One region of the Acidovorax lacteus genome, then DNA from elsewhere that is predicted to be linked to it. Evidence: riboswitches for the same ligand, from Rfam matches in the RefSeq annotation. Region 1 holds a riboswitch; the other holds the start of a gene.

Region 1 (6,975 bases):
TCTTGAACACGCGGCGGCCCAGGGCACGGGGTACAGCCGGCTGGTAGCCGGCCCAGGCGATGGGCGTGCGGTTGGCGCGGGCCTTGGCCAGCGGCCACAGGGGCGTTTGCTTCTTGTTGGCGTGCTGGGTGCGCACCTTGTCGTAGTCGGCGTTCAGCTCCTGCACGTAGGCCTGCACCCCGTCGCCCAGCAGGCTTTGCGCCACGCTCACGCTGCGCGAGGCGTCGGGCACGTACACCACCGGGCCTTCGTAGTGCGGCGCGATCTTCACGGCGGTGTGCACGCGGCTGGTGGTGGCGCCGCCGATGAGCAGCGGGATCTTCTTCAGGCGGAAGTAGTCGTCCTTCTGCATCTCGCCCGCCACGTACTGCATCTCTTCGAGGCTGGGGGTGATGAGGCCCGACAGGCCGATGATGTCTGCGCCCTCGACCTTGGCCTTGGCCAGGATCTCGTGGCAGGGCACCATCACGCCCATGTTCACCACCTCGAAGTTGTTGCACTGCAAGACGACGGTGACGATGTTCTTGCCGATGTCGTGCACATCGCCCTTGACGGTGGCAATCACGATCTTGCCCTTGGACTTCACGTCCAGGCCTGCGGCTTCCTGCTGCTTCTTTTCTTCTTCGATGTAGGGCACCAGGTGCGCCACGGCGCTCTTCATCACGCGCGCGCTTTTCACCACCTGGGGCAGGAACATCTTGCCTGCGCCGAACAGGTCGCCCACGACGTTCATACCGTCCATCAGCGGGCCTTCGATGACGTGCAGCGGGCGGCCGCCCTTGGCCAGCACGGCGCGGTAGGCCTCTTCGGTGTCTTCGGTGATGAAGTCGGTGATGCCATGCACCAGCGCATGCGACAGGCGCTGCTCCACCGTGCCGCTGCGCCATTCGAGCTTCTTGCTGTCGTCCTTGGCCGCGCCCTTGGCGGATTCGGCAATCTCGACCAGGCGTTCGCCTGCATCCGGGCGGCGGTTGAGCACCACGTCTTCCACGCGCTCGCGCAGGGTGGGCTCCAGTTCGTCGTACACGCCGACCATGCCGGCGTTGACGATGCCCATGTCCATGCCCGCCTGGATGGCGTGGTACAGGAACACGGTGTGGATGGCCTCGCGCACCGGGTCGTTGCCGCGGAAGCTGAACGACACGTTGGACACGCCGCCCGACACCTTGGCCCCGGGCAGATGCTGCTTGATCCAGCGCGTGGCTTCGATGAAATCGACCGCGTAGTTGTTGTGCTCTTCGATGCCGGTGGCAATCGCGAAGATGTTGGGGTCGAAGATGATGTCCTCGGGCGGGAAGTCGACCTCGTCCACCAGCAGGCGGTAGGCGCGTTCGCAGATCTCGATCTTGCGCGCAAAGGTGTCGGCCTGGCCCTTTTCGTCAAAGGCCATCACCACGGCCGCCGCGCCGTAGCGCTTGATGAGTTGCGCCTGGCGCTTGAACTCCTCCACGCCCTCTTTCATGCTGATGGAGTTCACGATGCCCTTGCCCTGGATGCAGCGCAGCCCGGCTTCGATCACCTCCCATTTGGAGGAGTCGATCATGATGGGCACGCGCGCAATGTCGGGCTCGCTGGCCAACAGGTTCAGAAAGCGCACCATGGCGGCCTTGCTGTCGAGCATGGCCTCGTCCATGTTGATGTCGATGATCTGCGCGCCGTTTTCCACCTGCTGGCGGGCCACCGCCAGGGCTTCTTCGTACTGGCCGTTGAGGATCAGGCGCGCAAACGCCTTGGACCCCGTGACGTTGGTGCGCTCGCCGATGTTGACGAACAGCGTCCCCTGGCCGATGGACACCGGCTCCAGGCCGGACAGCTTCATGGGGGGCAGGATGGGGGCAGGCATGGGGCTCACCTGTGTCGAGTAAAGGGCAACCGGGTTCAACAGGTGAGCGTCGTTGCGAAGGCGGGGCACCCAAGCCTGACGGTGCCGGCCCGGGTGGGCGGGCGCGCCGCTGCAACGCTCCTTGAGTGCGGGCGCGATTTTACGGCGGAACGCCCGCGCGCCCCGCCCGGCCTGGTGGCTGGCTCAGCCCTGGGCGGAGGCCGGCAGGCCGAAGATGCGGTCGAACACCCAGTTGAACACGAAGGTGTAGACGAGGAAGAACACGATCAGCGCGAAGTCCATCACCAGCGCTTCCCACAGGCTGACGTTGAACCACCAGGCAAACAGCGGCACCAGGGTGAACACCAGCCCGCCCTCAAAACCGATGGCGTGGGCCACCCGCCGCGCCACGCTGCGCCCGCGCACCGCCTGGCGCGACTCCCAGCGCTCGAACGCCCAGTTGAACACGATGTTCCAGACCACGGCGATCACCGAGGCCGCAACCGAGGCCACGCTGGCATGCGCGGCACTCTGCCCCGTGAGCGCGGCCAGGCCGACGGTGGCCACGGCAATCGCGATCAGCTCGTACAAGGTGACGTACACCACCCGGCGGCGCACACCCTGCAAGCCGGCTGCGGTGCGGGGCTCGGTGGTGTGGACAGCTGCGTCGGCAGCCGCGGGAGCAGTGGGCAAGGGCGATGACATGTGGGCACTGTATGCAAGGCTGACTGACAGGTAAAGTCAGGTACTTTCAGTTTTTCTGACAATTCGGCGGTGCCATGGCCTTCCATTCCGACAACGTGCAGGTCTTTCTGGCCGTGCTTGACCACGGCTCCTTCTCGGCCGCCGCGCGGGCGCTGTCGCGCGTGCCCTCGGCCGTGAGCATGGCCATCGCCCACCTGGAGGCTGAACTCGGGGTGCCGCTGTTCGACCGCAGCGGACGCGAGCCCCGCCCCAGCGCGGCCGCCCGCGCGCTGGAGCCGCAGGCGCGGCTGCTGGCCGGGCAGTTGCAGCAGCTCAATGCGCAGGCGCGATCGCTGACCCAGGGGCTTGAAGAACGCCTCACGCTGGCGATTGCGCCCGAACTGCTGGCCGCGCGCTGGCGCACGCCGCTGGCCGCCCTGGCACAGGAATACCCGCTGCTGCAGGTGGAGGTGCTGGCCGCACCGCAGGCCGACGCGCTGGCCCTGCTGCACCGCGGGCGCGCGCAGCTGGCGCTGGTGTTCGAGCGGCCCAGCATCGACGGGCGCGAGGGCTTTCAGGAAGTGGGCAGCGAGACCCTGGTGGCCGTGATCGCGCCCGACCACCCGGTACTCGGCCCCGCACGCACGCCCGGCGCACCGCTGCCCCGCCTGCGCGAAGAACACCTGACCCACACCCGGCAGATCGTGGTGGCCAGCCGCGACCTGGCACAGACCGATCCGCGCTTCGTGTTCGGTCGCCACCACTGGCGCACCGACAACCACCTGGCCGCGCTGGGCCTGATCGAAGCCGGCCTGGGCTGGGGCTGGCAGCCGCGGGCGCTGGTGCAGCCCCGCATCGCGGCCGGTACGCTGGTGGAGATGGCGTTTGAAAACCTGAGCAATGGCGTGGCGCTGTGGGTGGATGTGGTGTGGTCCAAAGAGCGGCCGCTGGGCCTGGGCGCGCGCCGCTTTGTGGCCCTGATGCAGCAGGCCGCCGCCTGAGGCCTTGCGCAGCTGCCGCTGGTGCGAGGCGCGCTGCTGCGGCATGCTGCACGGCATGGCGCCCCCGGGTGCCCCACCCCCAGCCTGGAGACTCCGCATGACCCCTTCCGTGTTCACCCGCCTGCCCCTGGCGCTGCAGCAGGCCTGGTCGCCCTGGCAGCCCGGGCCGCTGCTGCCCGGCCTGGACGCCGCCGACCCGGCCGCCAAGCCCTTCTCGCTGGGCGACAAGGCCCGCGACAAGGCCGCGGTGGAAGCCCTGGCCGAAGAGCTGGACGCGCTGCAAAACCTGTTCTACGCAGACCGCCGCCACAAGCTGCTGGTGGTGCTGCAGGGCACCGACACCTCGGGCAAGGACGGCACCATCCGCGCGGTGTTTGGCCGCATGAGCGCGCTGGGCGTGCACGCCGTGGGCTGGCGCGCGCCGCACGAGGCCGAGCGCGCGCACGACTTCCTCTGGCGCATCCACCAGCAGGTGCCGGGCGCGGGCGAGATCACGGTCTTCAACCGCAGCCACTATGAGGACGTGCTCGTGCCCGTGGTGCAGGGCCAGATCAGCGCCGAGCAGCAGCGCCAGCGCTTCGCGCACATCAACGACTTCGAGCGCATGCTCAGCGAAACCGGCACCATCGTGCTCAAGTTTCTGCTGCACATCGGCAAGGACGAGCAGCGCGAGCGTTTGCAGGCGCGGCTGGACGACCCGGCCAAGCACTGGAAGTTCAGCATGGACGACATCGCCGCGCGCCAGCGCTGGGACGACTACCGCCGCGCCTACGATCAGTTGCTGGCCGCCACGCACACGCCTTGGGCGCCCTGGACCATCGTACCCGCCAACTCCAAAACCCACCGCAACCTGATGGTCGCAACACTGCTGCGGGGCCTGCTGCAGTCGCTCGATCTGCGCTACCCCACGGGCGACCCAAGCATCGTGCACTTCACGGTGGAGTGAGCGCGCCCGCCTTTCCCCTGCGGTGGGCTTGCACCCCGCCAGCCCGCGCCAGTGCTGCATTGCAGCAAGCGGAGCGCCTTCCCAGCGTTATGCATTAAACGCATACCAGCCCAAAAAACTGGCCTTGGACAGCCCCGGGGGGGCCCGCCTAAGCTGCGCGCCATGACTTTCTCCCACAAGGAAATGACCATGTCGAACACCCCCGGCAACCTGCCCACCCATGCCTTGCCGTCCTACCTGCAGGCCGACCACCTCGGCCCCTGGGGCATCTACCTGCAACAGGTGGACCGCGTCACGCCCTACCTGGGCAACCTGGCGCGGTGGGTGGAGACACTCAAGCGTCCCAAGCGCTCGCTGATCGTGGACGTGCCGATCGAGTTGGACAACGGCACCATCGCCCACTTTGAGGGCTACCGCGTGCAGCACAACACCAGCCGCGGCCCCGGCAAGGGCGGCGTGCGCTTCCACCAGGACGTGACGCTGTCGGAAGTGATGGCCCTGTCGGCCTGGATGAGCATCAAGAACGCAGCCGTGAACGTGCCCTACGGCGGTGCCAAGGGCGGCATCCGGGTCGATCCCAAGAAGCTCTCGCGCGGCGAACTCGAACGCCTGACGCGCCGCTACACCAGCGAAATCGGCCTGGTGATCGGCCCGACCAAGGACATCCCCGCACCCGACGTGAACACCAACGAGCAGATCATGGCGTGGATGATGGACACCTACTCCATGAACGTGGGCGAAACCGCCACGGGTGTGGTCACCGGCAAGCCCATCCACCTGGGCGGCTCGCTGGGCCGGCGTGAAGCCACGGGCCGCGGTGTGTACACCGTGGGCGTGGAAGCGGCCCACCACATCGGCCTCAAGATCGAAGGCGCACGCGTGGCCGTGCAGGGCTTTGGCAACGTGGGCGGCATTGCGGCCAAACTGTTCGCCGAAGCCGGTGCCCGCATCGTGGCGGTGCAGGACCACACCGGCACCATTGCCAACGAAGCTGGCCTGAACGTGACCGAGCTGCTGCGCCATGTGGCCGACAACGGCGGCGTGGGCGGCTTCCCCGGGGCCGAGAAGATGGAACCCGACGCCTTCTGGGGCGTGGACTGCGAAATCCTGATCCCCGCCGCGCTCGAAGGTCAGATCACCAAGGCCAACGCCGGACGCATCCGCGCCAAGATGGTGATCGAGGGCGCCAACGGCCCCACCACCCCCGAGGCCGACGACATCCTGCACGATCAGGGCGTGCTGGTGCTGCCCGACGTGATCGCCAACGCTGGCGGCGTGACGGTGAGCTACTTCGAATGGGTGCAGGACTTCTCCAGCTTCTTCTGGACGGAAGAAGAGATCAACGCCCGCCTGGTGCGCGTGATGAAGGAAGCCTTTGCCGGCGTCTGGCAAGTGGCCCAGGAGCACAAGGTCAGCCTGCGCACCGCCACCTTCATCGTGGCCTGCCGCCGCATCCTGCACGCCCGCGAAATGCGCGGTCTGTACCCCTGAACCTGGCAACCGATGCTCCGCACGCGCCCGGCACGCCCCGGCGCGGCGGCCACCCCATGCGTGGGTGATGCGCAGAGTGGAGCCCTGCGCACCTGAACTTCGCGCCGCTGGCGCACCGTTCAGCCACTTCGGCCACCGTCGTCTTCGGGCGCGGTGGCCTTTTTTTGTATCAGCGTCTCCGGATCTTGCCTTCGGATCCCGAAGTGTTCTGGTGAGCGCTTAGTGGCAACGCAGCGAGGGGCGATCATTGCCACAAACCACACAGCTGCGCACTGACCCGTTCGGTGAACTGACTGGCGCAGGCTGCGCAAGGCATTTCAACCAGGGCGTCATGGGACATCTGCGTCGGCATGGAGATACCGCCGGCATTGATCATCGTGAACAGGGCCTCCCTAGGCAGTGGGATCGAAGCCATGCGCAGGCAGATCCGGCATATCGAACGGACCATCGGGCGCCTGAAGATCGACGGGTGATGGTCTGCTAGTCCATCGAAAGGGCGCGGGGCGATGCGCTGCGAATCGTGATTGCCATGAGGAGCGCATCCCCTCCCTCTTGATCCTGGCCGCGTTGCGGCTTCGACGCACCCGATTGGTGGCTGTCAACCCAAGAGCCCGCTAGGCGCTGGTCGACGCCCCCGTCGGACGCACAGCCGTCTGGTGCTGAGAACTTGACGGTACAGGGCGAAAGCATCGAAGCCCTCTCAGAAAGGCGAGGGGTCCGCTGGCAACAACACACCAAAAAATCTCGGTCCGGCCGCATCCCAGCCTTCCAGGTAAAGCTGCCCGTCCGACCCAATGCCGATCCACTTCGACGTTCGACCCAAAACACCCGGAGATCCGAACTGTGTCTTCTCCTGCGAGCCCCACGTCCCGGCCACGGTCAGCACGTTGCCCTCGGCATCCACCTTGCGTACCAACGTGCTTTGCGCCGACTTGTAGAGAAAGAACACACTGTTGCCACGTGCCCCCATTCCCCAGGTGATTCCGTTGGTCTGGGCAGGAGTGCGCACCGAAATCATCTCAGCCTTGCCA
Region 2 (6,975 bases), on a different contig from region 1:
CCAGTCGGCCGACAAGCTCGACCCGACGGGCCAGTACGGAACGGCGCTCGCGTACCTGAACGGCCGGGGCGTGCCCAAAGACGAGGCGCTGGGCATCCGCTATCTGGACGCTGCGGCCCGGCAGGGCTGGGCCTGGGCGCAAATGGACCTGGCCGAGCGCTACTTCTGGGGGCAGGGCGTGCCGCAGATGCGCGGCGAAGCGTACTACTGGTACTCGGTGGCCGCGACCAGCCGCACCGCCAGCGTGCAGGAGCGCGCGGGCGTGCGTCGGGCCGAGGTGGCGCGCGAGTTGAACGCCGCCGAGGTCGAGCGCACGGCCAAACGGGCGGCGGCGTTCCGCGTCCAACCCGGTTTCGCTCCGCGCGCCGAGGCGCTGCCGGTGCTGTCGGCCGGCGACCGGGTGAGCATCGGCGGCGTGGCGCTAACGATTCCGGCGCCCAAGGGCTTTACCAACGGCTGGGAGCTGGCCAACCACCTGCAGCGCGCGTTTCCCAACAATCCGGGCTTTCGGCCCCTGCTCATGGCGCTGATGCGCCAGGACGACATGGACCGCATCAAGCTGGGCATTGCGTCGGATCTGCGCACCATCGAGGTGTCGCGGCACGTGCCCGACGACGCGATGGCGGTGGACACGCGCCTGTTTGCCGACATCAAGCGCCAGCTGCGCAGCCAGATCGATGCCAACATCGCCAATGGGCAGTTTCGCTCTGAAGGCCTGGTGCGCGACGACGAGCGCGTGTTTGCCATGATGCGCTCCAGCGTTGTGGAGCCTCAGCGCTTCGATGCCGTGGCCCTGGTGCTGCTCAAGGACCGGGTGCTTTCCGTGAGCTTTGCGGGCTTTACGCCTGAGCACAAGGCCGAGGTGGAGTCGCTGGTCCAGGCCTTTTGCAACGGCCTGCTCTCGGCCAACCGCGCGGGCCTGTTCACGCAGTAACAGGCGGGTCGTCCATGCCGCACACGGGGGGCGAATCCCCCGCTGTGCGGTGTTGTTCCGGCGCGGTTTTATAATCGCGGCTTCCGAGGAGCGTTGCAGCGCCCCCAGCAACTGCGGGGCGTGAGGCTCGGAGTCATCTCGCAACGACGCTCATCCACCTGCGCGTGTGGTGAGCTTTGCATTCCTCCGCGTTTGGGTGGCTTTCCATCTTTGATCTGGAGCCCGAAATGAACGCACGCATCCAAACCCCCGTCAACACCGACTGCATCGTGGCCGATATCGGCCTGGCCGACTGGGGCCGCAAAGAAATCCGCATCGCCGAAACCGAGATGCCCGGCCTGATGGCCATCCGCGAGGAATTCGCGGCCAAGCAGCCCTTGAAGGGCGCGCGCATCACCGGCTCGCTGCACATGACCATCCAGACGGCCGTGCTGATCGAAACCCTGCAGGCGCTGGGCGCACAGGTGCGCTGGGCCTCGTGCAACATCTTCTCGACGCAGGACCACGCCGCCGCCGCCATTGCCGCGGCCGGCACGCCGGTGTTCGCCGTCAAGGGCGAGACGCTCGAAGACTACTGGGACTACACCCACCGCATCTTTGACTTTGGCGCCGCAGGCACCGAAGGCGAAGGCCCGAACATGATCCTGGACGACGGCGGCGATGCCACGCTGCTGATGCACCTGGGCAAGCGCGCCGAGAAAGATGCGTCGCTGGTGGCCGGCAACGGCGGCAGCGAGGAAGAGCGCATCCTGTTCGCCGCCATCCGCAAGAAGCTGGCCGAAGACCCGACCTGGTACAGCCGCAAGAGTGCCCAGATCATCGGTGTGACCGAAGAGACCACCACTGGCGTGCACCGCCTCAAGGAAATGTCGGCCAAGGGCACGCTGATGTTCCGCGCGATCAATGTGAACGACTCGGTCACCAAGAGCAAGTTCGACAATCTCTACGGCTGCCGCGAATCGCTGGTGGATGGCATCAAGCGCGCCACCGACGTGATGATCGCGGGCAAGGTGGCCGTGGTGGCCGGCTACGGCGACGTGGGCAAGGGCTCGGCCCAGGCGCTGCGCGCGCTGTCGGCCCAGGTGTGGGTCACTGAGATCGACCCGATCAACGCCCTGCAGGCCGCCATGGAAGGCTTCCGCGTGGTGACCATGGACTGGGCCGCCGACAAGGCCGACATCTTCGTGACCGCCACCGGCAACAAGTCGGTCATCACCTTCGAGCACATGCAGAAGATGAAGGACCAGGCCATCGTCTGCAACATCGGCCACTTTGACAACGAGATCGACGTGGCCGAACTCGAAGCCAAGTGCCAGTGGGAAGAGATCAAGCCGCAGGTGGACCACGTGATCTTTGCCGACGGCAAGCGCATCATCCTGCTGGCCAAGGGCCGTCTGGTGAACCTGGGCTGCGCCACCGGCCACCCCAGCTTCGTGATGTCGTCGAGCTTTGCCAACCAGACGATCGCGCAGATCGAGCTGTTCACGCACAGCGACTACTACGAAAACGGCAAGGTGTACGTGCTGCCCAAGCACCTCGACGAAAAGGTGGCACGCCTGCACCTCAAGAAGATCGGTGCGCAGCTCACCGAGCTGTCGGACGAGCAGGCCGCCTACATCGGCGTGCCCAAGCAGGGCCCGTACAAGCCCGACACCTACCGCTACTGATCGCGGTGCGCCGCCTACGGTGGTGCCGGAGCGCGTGCCCAGACTGGGCGGCGCTCCTGATTTGATAGCTGCTCGTGGTCTACTTTGCTGGGCCGGGGCCGGATTTCGTTTGAAAAGAGCAACGGGGAGGGCGCATGCGCGCTGATGTGTGTCTGGTGGAAAAAGGCCATGCGGCCACGCGCTCGCAGGCGCAGCGGCTGATCGCCTCGGGCGTCGAGTGGCGGGCCACGCCACGCGCGCCCTGGGTGCGCGTGGCCAAGAACTCCGACGACATCCCCGCCGCGGCCGAGGTGCGCCTGCTTGACGACGCCGAGGCCCGCTACCTCTCGCGCGGCGGCTTGAAGCTCGAAGGCGCCTTGCAGGCCACCGGCCTGCAGGTGACGGGCTGGCGCTGCCTGGACGTGGGCCAGAGCACCGGTGGCTTCACCGACTGTCTGCTGCAGCAGGGTGCGGCGCAGGTGATCGGCGTGGACGTGGGCCAGGGCCAGTTGCACGAACGCCTGCGCGCCGACCCGCGCGTGGTCTGTGTCGAAGGGCTCAATGCCCGCGGACTCACGCCCGAGGCCCTGCGCGAAGCCTGCGACGCTGCGCTGTGCGAAGTGGTTGAGCAGGACCTGGACGACAACGACACCCAGCCCGTGGCCCCGTACGCCTGGATGCGCAACGGCGGTGAAGTGGCCGACGACTACGACGACAGCGACGATGCCAAGGAGCACGAGGTCGAGGCCTTCAAGGCCGAGCGTGCCGCCAAGGCCCGTGCCCGCGCCGAAGGCAGCGTGCCCACGGTGCGCAAGCGCCGTGCGGGCACCGAGCACATCGACATCACGCCGCAGTTCGACCTGGTGACGGGCGACCTGTCGTTTATCTCGCTCACGCTGGTGCTGCCGGCCCTGGTGCCGCTGATGGCACAGCAGGGGCGGCTGCTGATGCTGGTCAAGCCGCAGTTCGAACTGCAGCCGGGCCAGGTGGGCAAGGGCGGCATCGTGCGCGACGACACGCTTTATCCGGTGGTCGAACAGCGCATCCGCGACGCCTGTGCGCAGGCCGGGCTCGTGGTCGAGCGCTATTTCGACAGCCCCATCCGCGGTGGCGACGGCAACCGCGAATTCTTTGTTGAGGCAAGGAGGGCCGCATGACGGCAACCCCCATCACAGCCACCGCTCTGCCGGTGAGCCTTGAGTTTTTCCCCCCCAAGACGCCCGAGGGCGCGGCCAAGCTGCGCACGGCGCGCCAGCAGCTCTACACGCTCAAGCCCGAGTTCTGCTCGGTCACCTACGGCGCGGGCGGCTCCACCCAACAGGGCACGTTCGACACGGTGCAGGAAATCCTGGCCGAAGGCGTGGACGCGGCCTCGCATTTCTCGTGCATCGGCGCCACGCGTGCCAGCGTGCGCGAGCAGCTCGCTACGCTCAAGGCCATGGGCGTCAAGCGCCTGGTGGCGCTGCGCGGCGACCTGCCCAGCGGCTACGGCATGGGGGGTGAATTCCAGTACGCGAGCGACTTGGTGGCTTTCATCCGCGCTGAAACCGGGCGCGACTTCCACATCGAAGTGGCCGCCTATCCCGAAGTGCACCCTCAGGCCCGTTCGCCCGAAGCCGACCTGCAGGCCTATGCGGCCAAGGTGCGCGCCGGGGCCGATGCGGCCATCACGCAGTACTTCTACAACAGCGACGCGTACTTTCGTTTCGTGGACGACGCCTACCGGCTCGGGGCCGACGTGCCCGTGGTGCCGGGCATCATGCCCATCACCAGCTCCACGCAGCTGCTGCGCTTTTCCGACGCCTGCGGCGCCGAGATTCCGCGCTGGATTCGCCTGCGCCTGCAGGCCTACGGGGACGACACGGCCTCGATCAAGGCCTTTGGCCTCGACGTGGTGACCGACCTGTGCGACCAGTTGCGCAATGCCGGCGTGCCGGCGCTGCACTTCTACACCATGAACCAGAGCGGCGCTACGCTCGAAATCTGCGAGCGCCTGGGCCTGGTGCGCGCCTGAGCGGCCAGGCGCCTGCAGGCCCTGTGCGGTCCTGACAGGCGTGTGACTGCGCGCACCGCGCGGTGCGTGGTACGGCCCATTCCTTGGGCTACCATTTCGGGCCGCGCGCCGCCAGCGCGACCGCGGCCTCGACATGACACCTCTGCCATCCCGCGCCCTGTGCGCCGCGCTCGCCATCGCCTCGCTGGGCCTGCTGCCCTGGGCGGCGGTGCAGGCCCAGACCCAATACACCTGCCGCGACAACGACGGCAACCGCTACGTGATGTCGCGGCCGTGCCCGCCCGGGCTGACCACCACGGGCGCGGCGATTGCCCCGCTGCCCGACACGTCGCGCCGCTATGAGCCCCAGGTGCGTCCGCCCCTGGATGTGCCTGAGCACCACCGCTACATGAGCGGCCGCTGCCGCGCGGTGGACGAGTCGCTGCGCACCGCCAGCCAGCGCAACACGCCGCCCGACGTGGTGGCCCAGTTGCGCCGCGAGTACCAGCAGAATTGCCGCGAAGAAGAGAGCCAGGCCCTGTCGCGCATCTCCCGCGAGCGCCGCGAGGCGGCCCAGCAGCAGCGCGAGAGCGCGCGCCAGGAGCAGCAGGCCCAGCAGCTCACGCGCGAGCAGGAGGCCCGCCGCGCCGAGCAGTGCGCCGAGTCGCGCCGCATTCTGGCCGCCAAGAAGGCACGCACCGACCTGACGCCGGGCGAGCAGGCCGACCTGCGGCGCTTTGAGGACAACGTTGCCGCGCGCTGCAAGCTCTGAGCCGCCGCGGCACGGGCGGCCCGCCGGCCACTGGCGCGCGGTGGCGGCCAGCTGGGTCGCGTGGGGGCTGGCCTGCTGGGCGGTGCCTGCCGGGGCGTACGGGCCAGCCGCAGTGCTCACGGTACTGGCCAGTGCCGAGGCCGATGCCCTGCCGCCCGCCCCATCGCCGCCGAAGCTGGAGCCAGCCCCGCCCCCAACCCCAGCACTGACGCCCGCGTCGGCACCGGCACCGGCACCCGTGCTGCCTTCGGAGCTGCCGCGGGCAGATTCCTCTGGCGATACGGTGCCGGCCGCCAACACCCCAGCCGATGTGCCCGCCCCGGCCGGGCCGCTTGCTGCAGAGACAGGCACGCCAGCGTTGCCCACGGTGGCGGTGGACGCCGCCGACATTGAGGTCACGCCCCTGGAACAGGGCCTGGCCTCCTGGTATGGGCCGGGTTTCCACCGCCGCCGCACGGCCAGCGGCGAGGTGTTTGACATGCATGGGTTCACCGCGGCCCACCGCACCCTGCCTTTTGGCACGCAGTTGTGCGTGCGCAGCCTGGTCAATGGCCGGGCCGTGTCTGTGCGCATCAACGACCGCGGCCCGCACCTGCGCGACCGGGTGATTGATCTGAGCCAGGCCGCCGCCCGGGAGCTGGGCCTGATGGGCCTGGGCATCAAGCCCGTGGCTTTCTGGCGCATGGAGGACGGCGATGCGTGCGACGACCAGGCACCCGAGGCGCTTGCGCCTGCGCCCGAAACCCTCGCCCCTGCGGCTCCGGCCGTGCGACGCGCGGCACCGCCAGCGCAGCGCCGACCTGCGCCCGCCAAACGCTAGGGAAGCTCTGCCTAACGCCCTGCGGTCTGCGCGGGCACGGCCTCGGGCGGTCGGCTGCCTTGCTTTTCTTGCCCACAGCGCGGCTATGGGCTGCCAAAAGCGCCTCGCGGCCCATATCGACCCGCATCCGTGCATCCTCGCGAGGGTGATGCAGCGCTTCCCTGGGCTGCGCTCGCGCCCAAGGAGGCGATCCGCACGCGCTGCAGGCGCCCTGCGCAAGCAGGCGTCAGCCGCCGGTGTCGAGCGACCAGGCCGCGTTGCGGTCCTGGCCCAGCAGTTCCACCATCTGCGGCAGCGCCGCCTGCAGCGCAGGCTTGAGGGTGTAGGGCGGGTTGACGAGGAACATGCCGCTGGCCGCCAGACCCGGGCGGCGTGTGCTGCCGTCGGCCGCGCGCACGGCCTGGCCCGACTTCACGGCCAGCGTGGCATGCAGCCAGCTTTTGCCCGCGCGCGTCGCCAGGGTGCGCAGCCGCCGGGGCAGATCGTGCGCTTCAGGGCGCGGAATGATCGGATACCAGATGGCATAGGTTCCGGTGGCAAAGCGCTTGAGCGCATCCTCGACCAGGCCCAGCACCTTGCCGTAATCGCTCTTGATTTCATAGCTGGGATCGCAGAGCAGAAAAGCACGGCGAGACGGTGGGGGCAGAAACTTGCGCACTCCTTCGAAGCCGTCTTCGTGCAGCACGGCGATCTGTCGGCCGGCCTCCAGCTGGCCCACGTTGCCAGCCAGCGCACGCAGGTCGGTCGGGTGCAGTTCAAACAGCTTGAGACGATCCTGCGGGCGCAGCAAGCCGTGCAGCAGACACGGAG

The links. A riboswitch is a leader RNA that binds a small molecule or an ion and turns the genes downstream of it on or off. The one in region 1 is predicted to bind S-adenosylhomocysteine.
Region 2: linked by a shared signal. The riboswitch ahead of ahcY (adenosylhomocysteinase) and the one ahead of metH (methionine synthase) in region 1 are both predicted to bind S-adenosylhomocysteine.

The regions. Positions count from the first base shown of each region.
Region 1 is NZ_BAABEX010000013.1:12,065-19,039, reverse strand. Features, by position in the region: gene metH (methionine synthase) at 1-1,843, opposite strand, end outside; S-adenosyl-L-homocysteine riboswitch at 1,881-1,972, opposite strand; gene ABD866_RS09480 (PACE efflux transporter) at 2,027-2,449, opposite strand; gene ABD866_RS09475 (LysR family transcriptional regulator) at 2,602-3,507, shown strand; gene ABD866_RS09470 (PPK2 family polyphosphate kinase) at 3,605-4,453, shown strand; gene ABD866_RS09465 (Glu/Leu/Phe/Val family dehydrogenase) at 4,643-5,944, shown strand; gene ABD866_RS09460 (immunoglobulin domain-containing protein) at 6,645-6,975, opposite strand, start outside.
Region 2 is NZ_BAABEX010000010.1:56,970-63,944, forward strand. Features, by position in the region: gene ABD866_RS08265 (tetratricopeptide repeat protein) at 1-934, shown strand, start outside; S-adenosyl-L-homocysteine riboswitch at 1,014-1,093, shown strand; gene ahcY (adenosylhomocysteinase) at 1,162-2,601, shown strand; gene ABD866_RS08275 (TlyA family RNA methyltransferase) at 2,736-3,737, shown strand; gene metF (methylenetetrahydrofolate reductase [NAD(P)H]) at 3,734-4,594, shown strand; gene ABD866_RS08285 (cell envelope integrity TolA family protein) at 4,728-5,345, shown strand; gene ABD866_RS08290 (septal ring lytic transglycosylase RlpA family protein) at 5,323-6,165, shown strand; gene ABD866_RS08295 (23S rRNA (adenine(2030)-N(6))-methyltransferase RlmJ) at 6,392-6,975, opposite strand, start outside.